DNA from 2 places in the Streptomyces monticola genome. Region 1 is predicted to be linked to the other one. Evidence: riboswitches for the same ligand, from Rfam matches in the RefSeq annotation. Region 1 holds a riboswitch; the other holds the start of a gene.

What was found. A riboswitch is a leader RNA that binds a small molecule or an ion and turns the genes downstream of it on or off. The one in region 1 is predicted to bind glycine.
Region 2: linked by a shared signal. The riboswitch ahead of gcvT (glycine cleavage system aminomethyltransferase GcvT) and the one ahead of gcvP (aminomethyl-transferring glycine dehydrogenase) in region 1 are both predicted to bind glycine.

Annotation. Positions count from the first base shown of each region.
Region 1 covers NZ_JBHTCF010000036.1:8,963-14,829, reverse strand. Annotated here, with positions in the region: gene ACFQVC_RS40760 (hypothetical protein) at 1-222, shown strand, start outside; gene ACFQVC_RS40755 (DUF5999 family protein) at 545-751, shown strand; gene gcvP (aminomethyl-transferring glycine dehydrogenase) at 865-3,750, opposite strand; glycine riboswitch at 3,931-4,036, opposite strand; gene ACFQVC_RS40745 (PRC-barrel domain-containing protein) at 4,196-4,585, shown strand; gene ACFQVC_RS40740 (DNA polymerase IV) at 4,564-5,867, opposite strand, start outside.
Region 2 covers NZ_JBHTCF010000032.1:32,348-38,214, forward strand. Annotated here, with positions in the region: gene glyA (serine hydroxymethyltransferase) at 1-285, opposite strand, end outside; gene gcvH (glycine cleavage system protein GcvH) at 301-678, opposite strand; gene gcvT (glycine cleavage system aminomethyltransferase GcvT) at 746-1,888, opposite strand; glycine riboswitch at 1,923-2,032, opposite strand; glycine riboswitch at 2,033-2,128, opposite strand; gene ACFQVC_RS39890 (AAA family ATPase) at 2,254-2,931, shown strand; gene ACFQVC_RS39895 (hypothetical protein) at 3,070-3,726, opposite strand; gene ACFQVC_RS39900 (hypothetical protein) at 3,897-4,439, opposite strand; gene ACFQVC_RS39905 (enhanced serine sensitivity protein SseB) at 4,629-5,417, shown strand; gene ACFQVC_RS39910 (enhanced serine sensitivity protein SseB C-terminal domain-containing protein) at 5,557-5,867, shown strand, end outside.

The DNA.
Region 1 (5,867 bases):
CGTCTGCTCTCCGTACCCGAGCTGTACATGCTCACCCTGTGGCTGCATGACGACGTGGACGCCGACGGCGCCTCGGGCAGCCCCAAGGCCACCGACATCCTCGTGCCGCTCGCCCCCGCCCCACCGGGGATCGCCGCCCATCTGCCGCACCAGGTCGCCGAACTTCTGCCGGTCCTGACGCACCGTCTGGCACCCGTGCCCCTGCTCGGCTCACCCGCCTGAGCCCGCACCTCCCGTGCCCCGCAGCCCGCACCGGCCGCGGGGCACAGTGCTGTCCCACCCGCACCGCCGACGGTGAATGCCCATCCGGACTAGCCCCATCCGGCCACCCCTAACCACCCGAAGGGGCAGAGCAGTTGGACTGAACCGTCCGCACGGGTGACGCGTCATACTCCGGTGAGGAGCGCTGCCGCTAAATCCCTGCGGAATCACGTCCGTAGGGCAACACTTAGACCGGACCGACACACAAACGGGGGGCGGCATGAACACCGCATCGAGCCGCAGGACACAGATCTCAACCACGACGCAGCGAAAGAACTCTTCCATGTGCCAGCACCAGCCACCTTGCCCGACAGCCGACTCAGCCGACCGGGAGGCAGCCCTTCTCGTGGCGCACCACCCGGAGCAGGGCTGGAGCCTGCTGTGCAACGGCGTCCTTGTCTTCGAGGACACCGGTGAGCTGCTGCCGGACGGGCAGATCATCGCCCCGCACCGGCCACTGGGTACCGACGAGGTGGTGCGCGCCGCCTAGCAGCGGCGCTTCGAACACAAAGGGCCGGCCCGGAGTGAGATCTCCGAACCGGCCCTCATTTGTGCCCTGAAGCTAGCAGCTCAGCCGCTCAGCCGCCCGGACACATCACACGCTCAGCCTTCGTACGCGTCGATCGGCGGGCAGGAGCACACCAGATTGCGGTCGCCGTAGGCCTGGTCGATCCGGCGCACCGGCGGCCAGTACTTGTCGGCCGCGACCACACCGTCCGGGAAGACGGCCTCCTGGCGGTCGTAGGGATGCTCCCAGTCACCGGCGAGCACGCCCGCGGTGTGCGGGGCGTTGCGCAGCGGATTGTCGTCCGCGGGCCACTCGCCCGAACCGACCTTCTCGATTTCCGCCCGGATGGCGATCATCGCGGCGCAGAAACGGTCGAGTTCCGCCAGATCCTCGCTCTCGGTCGGCTCGATCATCAGCGTGCCGGCCACCGGGAAGGACATGGTCGGCGCGTGGAAGCCGTAGTCGATGAGGCGCTTGGCGATGTCGTCCACCGTGACACCCGTCGCCTTCGTCAGCGGCCTGAGGTCGATGATGCACTCGTGCGCCACGAGCCCGCCGGGTCCCGTGTACAGCACTTCGTAGTGCGGTTCGAGCCGCTTGGCGATGTAGTTGGCGCCGAGCACCGCGACCTGCGTGGCGCGCTTGAGGCCCTCGCCGCCCATGAGCCGGACGTACGACCACGAGATCGGCAGGATCCCGGCCGAGCCCCAGGGGGCCGCCGAGATCGGGCCGACCCCGGTCTCCGGGCCCGCGGCGGGCTGCATCGGGTGGTTGGGCAGATACGGCGCCAGGTGCGCACGCACACCGACGGGACCGACACCGGGACCGCCGCCGCCGTGCGGGATGCAGAAGGTCTTGTGCAGATTCAGATGCGATACGTCGCCGCCGAACCGGCCCGGCTTGGCAAGCCCCACAAGCGCGTTGAGGTTCGCGCCGTCGACGTACACCTGGCCGCCCGCGTCGTGCACCTGAGCGCAGATGTCGGCGACGTGCTCCTCGAAGACACCGTGCGTCGACGGGTACGTGATCATGAGCACGGCCAGCTCGTCGCGGTGCTTCTCGATCTTGGCGCGCAGGTCCTCGACGTCGATCTCGCCGTCGTCCGCGGTCTTGACGACCACGACCTTCATCCCGGCCATCACGGCGCTCGCGGCGTTGGTGCCGTGCGCGGAGGACGGGATGAGGCAGATGGTTCGCTGCTCGTCGCCGTTGGCCCGGTGGTAGCCGCGCACCGCGAGGAGACCGGCGAGCTCGCCCTGTGAACCGGCGTTGGGCTGCAGCGACACCTTGTCGTACCCGGTGACCTCGGCGAGCCGCTCCTCCAGCTCACGGATCAGCGTCAGATAGCCCTGCGCCTGCTCGGCGGGCGCGAAGGGGTGGAGGGCACCGAACTCGGGCCAGGTGACGGCCTCCATCTCGGTGGTGGCATTGAGCTTCATCGTGCAGGAGCCCAGCGGGATCATGCCGCGGTCGAGCGCGTAGTCCCGGTCCGACAGCTTGCGCAGATAACGCAGCATCGCCGTCTCGGAGCGGTACTGGTGAAAGACCGGATGCGTCAGATACGCGTCGCCGCGCAGCAGCCCGCCGGGCAGCGTCTCGGCGGCGGTCACGTCCAGCGCCTCGATGTCGGCCTCGACACCGAAGGCCGCCCAGACCGCGGCCAGCTGGGCCCGCGCGGTGGTCTCGTCACAGGCGATCGCCACCCGGTCGGTGTCCACGAGGCGCAGATTCACGCCACCCTCACGGGCGGCGGCCACCACATCGGCGGCCTTGCCGGGCACCCGCACCGTCAGCGTGTCGAAGTAGGCGCCGTGCACGACCTCGACACCGCCGGCCTCCAGGCCCGCCGCCAGGATCGTGGCGTAGCGGTGGGTGCGCCGGGCGATGTCCTTCAGCCCCTGCGGCCCGTGGTACACGGCGTACATCCCGGCCATGACGGCAAGGAGTACCTGCGCGGTACAGATGTTGCTCGTCGCCTTCTCACGGCGGATGTGCTGCTCACGGGTCTGCAGCGCGAGGCGGTACGCCTGGTTCCCGTCCGCGTCGACCGAGACGCCGACGAGCCTTCCCGGCAGGCTGCGTGCGAACTTCTCGCGCACCGCCATGTATCCGGCGTGCGGCCCGCCGAAGCCCATCGGCACACCGAAGCGCTGCGTCGTACCCACCGCGATGTCCGCGCCAAGGTCGCCGGGCGAGGTCAGCAGCGTGAGCGCGAGCAGATCGGCAGAAACCGTGACGATCGCACCGAGTTCGTGCGCCTGCTCGATCACCGGCTTCAGATCACGTACGGCACCGGAGGCGCCCGGGTACTGAAGCAGCACACCGAAGACACCGCGCTCGGCGACGTCGGCCGGAATGCCCTGCGACAGATCGGCGACGACGACCTCGACGCCGGTCGGCTCGGCCCGCGTCTCGATCACGGCGATGGTCTGCGGCAGCGCGTCCGCGTCGATCAGGAACACACCGTCCTTGACCTTGCCGACCCGCCGGGACAGCGCCATGGCCTCGGCGGCCGCGGTGCCCTCGTCGAGCAGCGAGGCGCCGGAAGTGGGCAGTCCGGTCAGATCGGCCACAACGGTCTGGAAGTTGAGCAGCGCCTCCAGACGCCCCTGCGAGATCTCCGGCTGGTACGGGGTGTACGCGGTGTACCAGGCCGGGTTCTCCATGACGTTGCGCAGGATCACCGGCGGCGTGAAGGTGCCGTAGTAGCCGAGGCCGATCATCGGCGCGAGCACCTCGTTGCGGTCCGCCAACGAGCGCAGTTCGGCGAGGACTTCGGCCTCGGTGCGCTCCGCGGGCAGATCCAGTGCCTCGGCGCTCTTGATCACATCGGGCACCGCGGCCGCGGTGAGCTCATCGAGCGAGCCGTATCCGACCTGGGCCAGCATCTTGGCCCGGGCTTCGGCGTCGGGCCCGATGTGACGCTGCTCGAAGGGGATGCCACGCTCCAGCTGAGAGAGCGGAATGCGAGGGGCAGTCATTGCGGAGGCCTCCTGGTCGATACGACCTGCGAGGGGTACCACGGCGCGGGTACCCGGACGGCCTCCCCCTCTGTCATCTCAACCTGAGAGTTTCACCGGCACGCCCGCTCACTGGCGTCCCGGCTTTCACCGTCGGTGAGAGCGGGAGCCGTCGACGCCCGCCCTGCTTTCCAGAGTGACCTCGTCCGTGCGGTACAGGTGCCTGAGAGATTCCGGGGAGGATTTGCTCCTTCGGCGCCTCCGGACGTCAGCTTTGTCGACCGGAGAGCTCTCCCGCACGGGGTCAGCAGCCGCCTGCCAGCCTACCAGCGCATACCCCTGAGGAAGCCTGGAGAGCTGCCCGAGTAGGCCTCGAGTGGCCACCATCCGGATTGTGCTCTTTCGTAGTGATTACAGATGTGTTGCCGCAGTGACTGCGGATGTGTTGCGAGCTTCTGGAGGGACCGTGCAGACCGATGTGGACCCGCGAAGCCTGATCGGCCGCAAGGCGTTCGACAGCAAGGGCAACAAGCTCGGCACGGTGGACGAGGTCTATCTCGACGACGCCACAGGAGCCCCGGAGTGGGCGGCGATACGCACCGGCCTGTTCAGCCGGGACGCCTTCGTGCCCCTGGAGCCCAGCGAACTGGTCGACGGCACCCTCCGAGTCCCCTTCGAGCGCTCCCTGATCAAGGACGCCCCCGACTTCGGAGTGGGCCGCCATCTCTCCCCCGAGCAGGAACTGCAGCTCTACCACCACTACGGAATCGATATCGCAGCCCCCACAGACGCGCCGCCACCCGACCGCGATTTCGGCCGGATCGCAGGCAGGGACTACCCCGACGACGCCCCCTGACCCGCGTCCTCGCAGAGCAGCGGCGCCGCGGAAACCAGCGGCAAGGGCTCGGACCGCTCGAGCCGGGGATCGTCGGTTCTGAACGTACGCACCCGCCCCGGCGCCGATCCGGGCGTCTCAAACCGCACGGTGACCCGCCCCAGGCCACTGCCCTGCACCCACCCCGGGCCGTACTCGGCATGCCGCACATCGTGCCCCGCCAGCCAGCGACGCTCCGAGGCGGCCTCGGCGCCCTGCTCGGCCCCGTCCCCGCCCGACGGCTCCGCCCCGCCCTGCTCCTGCGCCGCGTCGCTCTCGGCCACGGCAGCGGCCGCCTCGGCACGCTGCGCCACCGCCGTCGCCTCAGCGGCCTCGGCGACCTGGGCCGCCTGCGCCGCCGCCTGCGCGAACAGATCCTCCTGTGTGAAGTCCGCGAGCCCCGAGACCCCCACCCCGAGCAGCCGCACACCGCCCGTGGTGTCCACGGACTCCAGCAGCCGGGCCGCGGCCTCCCGCACCACTCCCGGGTCGTCGGTGGGCCCCCGCAGCGTCTCCGACCTGGTCAGCGTCGAGAAGTCGTACCGCCTGACCTTCAGGACCACCGTCCGGCCCGAGTGCCCGCCGACCCGCAGCCGCTGCACGCACCGCTCGGCGAGCCGGTCCACCTCCAGACGGACCCGCACGCGGTCGTGGATGTCGATGTCGAAGGTGTCCTCCACCGACACCGATTTCGTGTCCCGCTCGGCCACCACGGGCCGCTCGTCGTGCGCGAGGGCCATCGCGTACAGATGCACCCCGTGCGCCTTCCCCAGCAGCCGTACGAGCTCGTCCTGCCCCGCTTCCGCGATCTCCGCGACCGTGGTGATCCCGGCGCGCCTCAGATGGTCGCCCGTCACCGGCCCGACCCCGGGCAGCGTCCGCACCGACATCGGCCCGAGCAGCTCGCGCTCCGTGCCCGGCTCGATCAGCACAAGACCATCGGGCTTGGCATCCTCCGACGCGATCTTCGCCAGCATCTTCGACGCGGCGAGCCCCACCGAGCCCGTAAGCCCGGTCACCGCGCGTATGTCCGCCCGCAGCCGCTCCCCCACCGCGCGCGCCGACCGCTCGTCCGAGGCCGCGCCGCCCGCCTCCAGGTCCACGAAGGCCTCATCCAGGCTCAGCGGCTCCACCAGCGGCGACAGCTCCCGCAGCAACGTCATGACCTGCTCGCTGATCTCGCGGTACAGGCCGAAGCGCGGCACCAGATAGGCGGCGTTCGGCGCCAGCCTGCGGGCCTGGCCCATCGGCATCGCCGAGTGCA
Region 2 (5,867 bases), on a different contig from region 1:
CGGCTGGACGTTGGCGGCCTCGGCGCCGAACAGCTCCTTGATGCGGTCGATGGCGATCTGCTCGACGACATCGACGTGCTCACAGCCGCCGTAGTAGCGGCGGCCCGGGTAACCCTCGGCGTACTTGTTGGTGAGGACCGAGCCCTGGGCCTCCATGACCGCGACCGGAGCGAAGTTCTCCGAGGCGATCATCTCGAGGGTGGACTGCTGGCGGTGCAGCTCGGCGTCGACCGCGGCGGCCACGTCCGGGTCGAGCTCGTGCAGCGGGGTGTTGAGCAGAGACATGGGTTGCGGCGCCCCTCAGCTTCCGGAGAACTCGGTGTACTCGGCGGCGGTGAGCAGGTCACCCGGCTCCTCCGAGACCTTGACCTTGAACAGCCAACCGTCCGTGAACGGGGCCGAGTTGACCAGGGCCGGGTCGTCCACGACGTCCTGGTTGGTCTCGGTGACCTCACCGGAGACCGGCGAGTAGAGCTCGCTCACCGACTTTGTCGACTCCAGCTCGCCGCAGGTCTCGCCCGCGGTCACCGTGTCGCCGACCTCGGGAAGCTGCACGAAGACCACATCGCCGAGGGCGTTGGCCGCGTGCTCCGTGATGCCGACCGTCGAGACGCCGTCCGCGGCGGCCGACAGCCACTCGTGTTCCTTGCTGTAGCGCAGTTCCTGTGGGTTGCTCATGAGCTGAATTCTCCTGTACGCGGGGGAGTGGTGAGGAACAAGAAAGACGCGGGGCCGACCGTAAGGGTCACTTCTGCCGCTTGTAGAACGGCAGGGCGACGACCTCGTAGGGCTCGTGGGTGCCGCGGATGTCCACGCCGACGCCCTTGGTGCCCGGCTCGGCGTGCGCGGCGTCCACGTACGCCATCGCGATCGGCTTGCCCAGGGTCGGCGACGGGGCGCCGGAGGTCACCGCGCCGATGACCGCGCCGTCCGCGACCACGTTCATCTCGGCGCGCGGCACCCGGCGGCCCTCGGCGATCAGGCCGACCAGCTTGCGCGGCGGGTTCTGCTCCGCGCGCTCGGCGGCCCGCTCAAGGGCGGCACGGCCCACGAAGGCACCGTCGTTGGTGGTCTTCTCGAACTTCACGACCCGGCCGAGTCCGGCGTCGAAGGGCGTGAGCGAGGTGGACAGCTCGTGCCCGTACAGCGGCATGCCCGCCTCGAGGCGCAGGGTGTCGCGGCAGGAGAGCCCGCACGGCGTCAGGCCGTACTCCGCGCCCGCCTCGGTGATCCGCTGCCAGACCTGCTCGGCGTGCTCGGGCTTGAGGAACAGCTCGAAGCCGTCCTCGCCGGTGTAGCCGGTGCGGGCGATCAGGGCCTGGACACCCGCCACCGTGCCGGGCAGACCCGCGTAGTACTTCAGCCCGTCGAGGTCGGCGTCCGTCAACGCCTTGACGATCTCCGGGGAGTTGGGGCCCTGCACGGCGAGCAGCGCGTAGGCGTCACGGTCGTCGCGCACCTGCGCGTCGAAGCCGGCCGCGCGCTCGGTCAGCGCGTCCAGGACCACCTGCGCGTTGGAGGCGTTGGCGACGACCATGTACTCGGGGGTCTCGTCGTCGCCGAGGCGGTAGACGATCAGGTCGTCCAGGATCCCGCCGTCCTCCCGGCAGATCATGGTGTAGCGGGCACGGCCGGTCTTGACCGAGCCGATGTTGCCGACGAGGGCGTAGTCGAGCAGATCGGCGGCGCCGCGGCCGGTCACCGTGATCTCGCCCATGTGCGAGAGGTCGAAGAGACCGGCCTTGGTGCGTACGGCGTTGTGCTCGTCGCGCTCACTTCCGTACCGCAGCGGCATGTCCCAGCCCGCGAAGTCGGTCATGGTCGCGCCGAGCGAACGGTGCACCGCGTCGAGTGCGGTCAGGCGCGGCGCTTGAGGGGAATGGCTCATGTGTCTGGCTCCCAGGGCATGACTGGCGAGGGCGTCCTCCCCATCTGTCATCGGAACCCGGGGGTTCAACCTGAGAGGTTCGCCGGGATGCCGGCTTGCACCTTGGGTGGAGCCACTGCGGCGCGGCTCGCTTTTCAGATCTGCCTCGCCCGCGCGGTAACTGGGCCTGAGAGATTCAAGGGAGGGACTTGCTCCTTCGGCGCCCCAGTGCATCACTGGGAGCTCTCCCGCGCGGATTCAAGCGGCCGGTATGGAGTTGGCCCGCACATCATTGCACGAGCCGTCAGAGGGGTAATCCGCTTGTGCCGCATTACCGTCTCTTTACAGTGGGCGGGGAAGAGTCGCGTGACCGAACGGGGAGGACGATCACGGTGCACAAGGCCAGCGCGTATCCGGCGATGACCACGGCGAGTGGTGTCACGGTGCCGGAACAGCCGGGGGCTCCGGCCGGGGAGGCGCTGGGTCCTGCGCCGGTGGTCCGCGATCTCAGGGCCCGCGAGGGGCGCACACCGCGCCGGCTCCGCTTCGGCGCGGGCGACCTGGTCGTCGTCTCCGGGCTGCCCGGCAGCGGCAAGACCACCCTGATCAAGCGGGCCGTCGCCGCCCCCCGCCTGGACTCCCAGGACGCAAGGGACCGCTGGGCCCGGCGCATGCCGCGCTTCTTGCCGTACGCCGTCTACCGCCCCCTGGTCCGTATCGCGCACTACGCCGCACTGCGCCGCGCCCTGCGCTCAGGCGAGAGCGTCGTCGTGCACGACTGCGGAACGCAGGCCTGGGTGCGCCGCTGGCTGGCCCGAGAGGCCAGGCGCCGCGGCCGCGGACTGCATCTGCTGCTGCTCGACGTCGATCCGCGCACCGCGCTCGCCGGCCAGCGGGAGCGCGGCCGCGGAGTCTCGCGCTACGCCTTCACCCGGCACCGCGGAGCGGTCGGAAGCCTGGTGCGCGACGCGGAGAACGGCCGCGTCCCCGCGGGCTGCGCCTCCGCCGTCCTGCTCGACCGCTCGGCGGCGGACGGCCTGCAGGTCCTGGGCTTCGAGGACTGAGGCGGCCCCGTGGGCGGCGCCCCGCGGGGAGCGTACGACTGCGGACCTGACTGCGGACACGACCAGCGGACCTGACTGCGGACATGAAGGAACCCCGCGCCCTGCACCGGCGCGGGGTTCCCGTTCACAGGGCGGGGCTCACATGCCCGGCAGCTTGGGCAGGCCGGGGACCGGCAGGCCCGGGATGGCCGGGGGCTGCGGGAGCCCGGGGATGGCCGGGGGCTGCGGAAGGCCCGGCACCTTCGGCGCCTCGGGGAGCTTGGCCGCGTCGGCCGGGTTCGGCAGCTTCGGCGCGTCCGGCAGGCCTTCCGTGAGCTTGCCGAGTCCGACATTGATCAGCAGGTCGACGGCGAGCTTCGGGATGGCCTGCAGGGAGATCACCAGCTTGCCGAGGTCCAGGGACGTGGCGGCCTTGATCAGCGTGTCCGCCTGGGCCTTCAGATCGGCCTTGATCTTCTTCGTCGGGTCGTCCTTCTTCTTCGCCGCCTCGCCCTCCGGCTCCGGGTCGGCGGCCTCGGTCGCGGCGAGCACTTCCTGGACGGCGGCGTTGAGCGCGGCGCGGTCGGTGTCGTCGTACGTGCCGTTCACGCCGTTCGCGGCCAGCTCGTCCAGGACGGAGTACAGGGTGTCGAAGCTGCGCTCCACACGCAGGGCGCGGTCGTCGTCGACCGGAACGGAGACGGCCGCCTGACGGGCGTTCTCGACGGCGACGGCAGGTGCGGCGCTGAGGGCGACCGTGCCGGCCGACAAGGCAACGGAGACGGCGAGAGCGGTGAGGGTTCGGCTGACGCGCATGGCGGGGGTTCCCTTTCTTACGGATGTACGCGGCCCTGCGGGCCAGGGGGACGGTTCAAGCGGTCAAGCAGGTGGAGCGGGTCAAGCAGGTGGAGCGGGTCAAGCAGGTGGAGCGGGTGGAGCGGGTGGAGCAGGTGGAGCGGGTGGTGAAGCGGAGGGGGAGTCACGGGTCACTGGGGAGGCGTGGGGAGCCACGGCAGGCCCGGCGGCGGTGTCGTCGGAGCGGGCAGTTCGGGCAGCGAGCTGAGGAAGTTGGTCAGGCCCACCGCGTTGAGGAGGTCCTTGGCGAGCTTGTCCACGGCCGGCAGGGAGCCCATCACCCCGAGCCAGTTGCCATCGGACGCGGCCTGCACCAGGTTGTTGATCTCCTTCTTCAGGGCGATCCGGGCCGGGCCCACGGGCCAGTCGTCCGGGCCCTGGCCCTCGGGCGTCTCGGGCCCGAGCACGTTGTCCATCTCGTGGCGGATCTTCTCGAGAGCGCCCTCGTCCACGACGCCGAGCGCGGTCAGCGGCGACTTCCACAGCCCGTCGACCGCCACCATCAGGTCTTCCAGGTCCTGCACGGTCTCGGGAACGACGGGCCGCCCCGCCGCACCACTGCCGCCGGGGGCCAGCCGGGGCGAGGCAGCGGTGGCCGCTCCCGACGCGCCGAGCACCAGCGCGCCGCAGAGGGACGCGGTGATGACGAGCGAGGCGGCCTTGCGCGGAGCCATGTGGGAGTCCTTTCTGCGGTTCCTACTACGGCCACCCTCGAAGCGGTGACCACACTCCGCAACCAGACGGATGCGGAGCGTGTCCATTTGGGTGCACGCCGCCATCTGTCGGGTGCACGCCGTCGCCGGGAGTTAGGGTCTTTGGCGCAAGTCAGAGCGGTCGGTGAGCAGGGCGGCAGAGGGTAAGAGATGGACATTCCGGAGCAGGGCGGACAGGGAGCGCACGGGCACCCCTACGAGGGCTGGCCCGCGAACGAACTCGAAGAGGTGCTCGCGGCCTCCGTCGCCGAGGGCGCCACGCCCTCGGCCGCCGGCCGCATCCTGCAGGTGCTCGGCCGCAGCAAGGTGTGGGTGCCGCTGCCCAACGGGGGCGGCAACGACAGCCCGAACCTCGATCTGCCCACCATGGACATCCACGGCGCGGCCTTCGTCCCCGTCTTCAGCTCCGAGCAGCAGTTCCTGCGGGTCGTCGGCGGGCACATGGCGTACACGGTGGCGCCCGCCGTGGAGTTCGCCCGCGGCCTGCCGCCGCAGCTCGGCATCGCCGTGAACCCGGACGGCACCGTCGGCGTCCCGCTGCCGCCGCCCGCCGTGGCGGAGCTGTGCCGGGTCGGGCGCACCCCGCTCGACGGCCCGGCGACCGGCGGCCGCGTACGCCTCTTCGAGCCCGACTGGCAGGACGACCCGGTGGACTTCCTGGCCGCGGCGGGCGAGGAGTTCGAGGCGGCGGGGGTCGTCCTGACCGCGCGCCGCTGCCTGGCCAGCATCGAGGGGGACAGCCCTGTGATGTTCGTCGGCGTGGAGGTCTCGCACTGGGAGGGCGCGGAGCGGAATCTCCCGATGGACGCCCTCGGCCGTGCGCTCGGCCGGATCCCGGTGGCCTGGCCGGTGAACCTGGTGCTGCTCGATGTCACACAGGACCCGGTGGCCGACTGGATGCGCGGGAAGGTGCGGCCCTTCTACACCCGCGGGCACTGAGTCCGGCCGTGGAGCGCCGCTGTGGGGAGCGCCGCATAAGCTGGTTTCATAGCCCGGGAGTCCCCATGGCGGCCCGGGTGTCCGGGGCGGGGGAGAACGACCAATGCGTACGGGTACGGGGCGAAGGGGCGGTCCACTAGTGAGTGCGTCGGGCACGGCTGCGGCCGGGCAGATCGAGCACATGCTGCGCCAGGTGACACCCGGGCGGTACGACGCGTATGAAGCGCTGCTCGGCGCGCTCGCCGAGGACCAGGTCTGGATGCTGCTCTGGCACGGCCAGGCCGGATCGCCGGCGGCGCAGTACGGAAACATGGAGGTCGACGGCCTCGGCTACGCACCGTGCGTGACCTCGGCCCAGGAGCTCGCCGCCTCCGGCTGGAACCGGGCCCACGAAGTCGTCTCGGGCACCGATGTGGCCCGCACCCTCTATCCCGACCACTACGGCCTGTG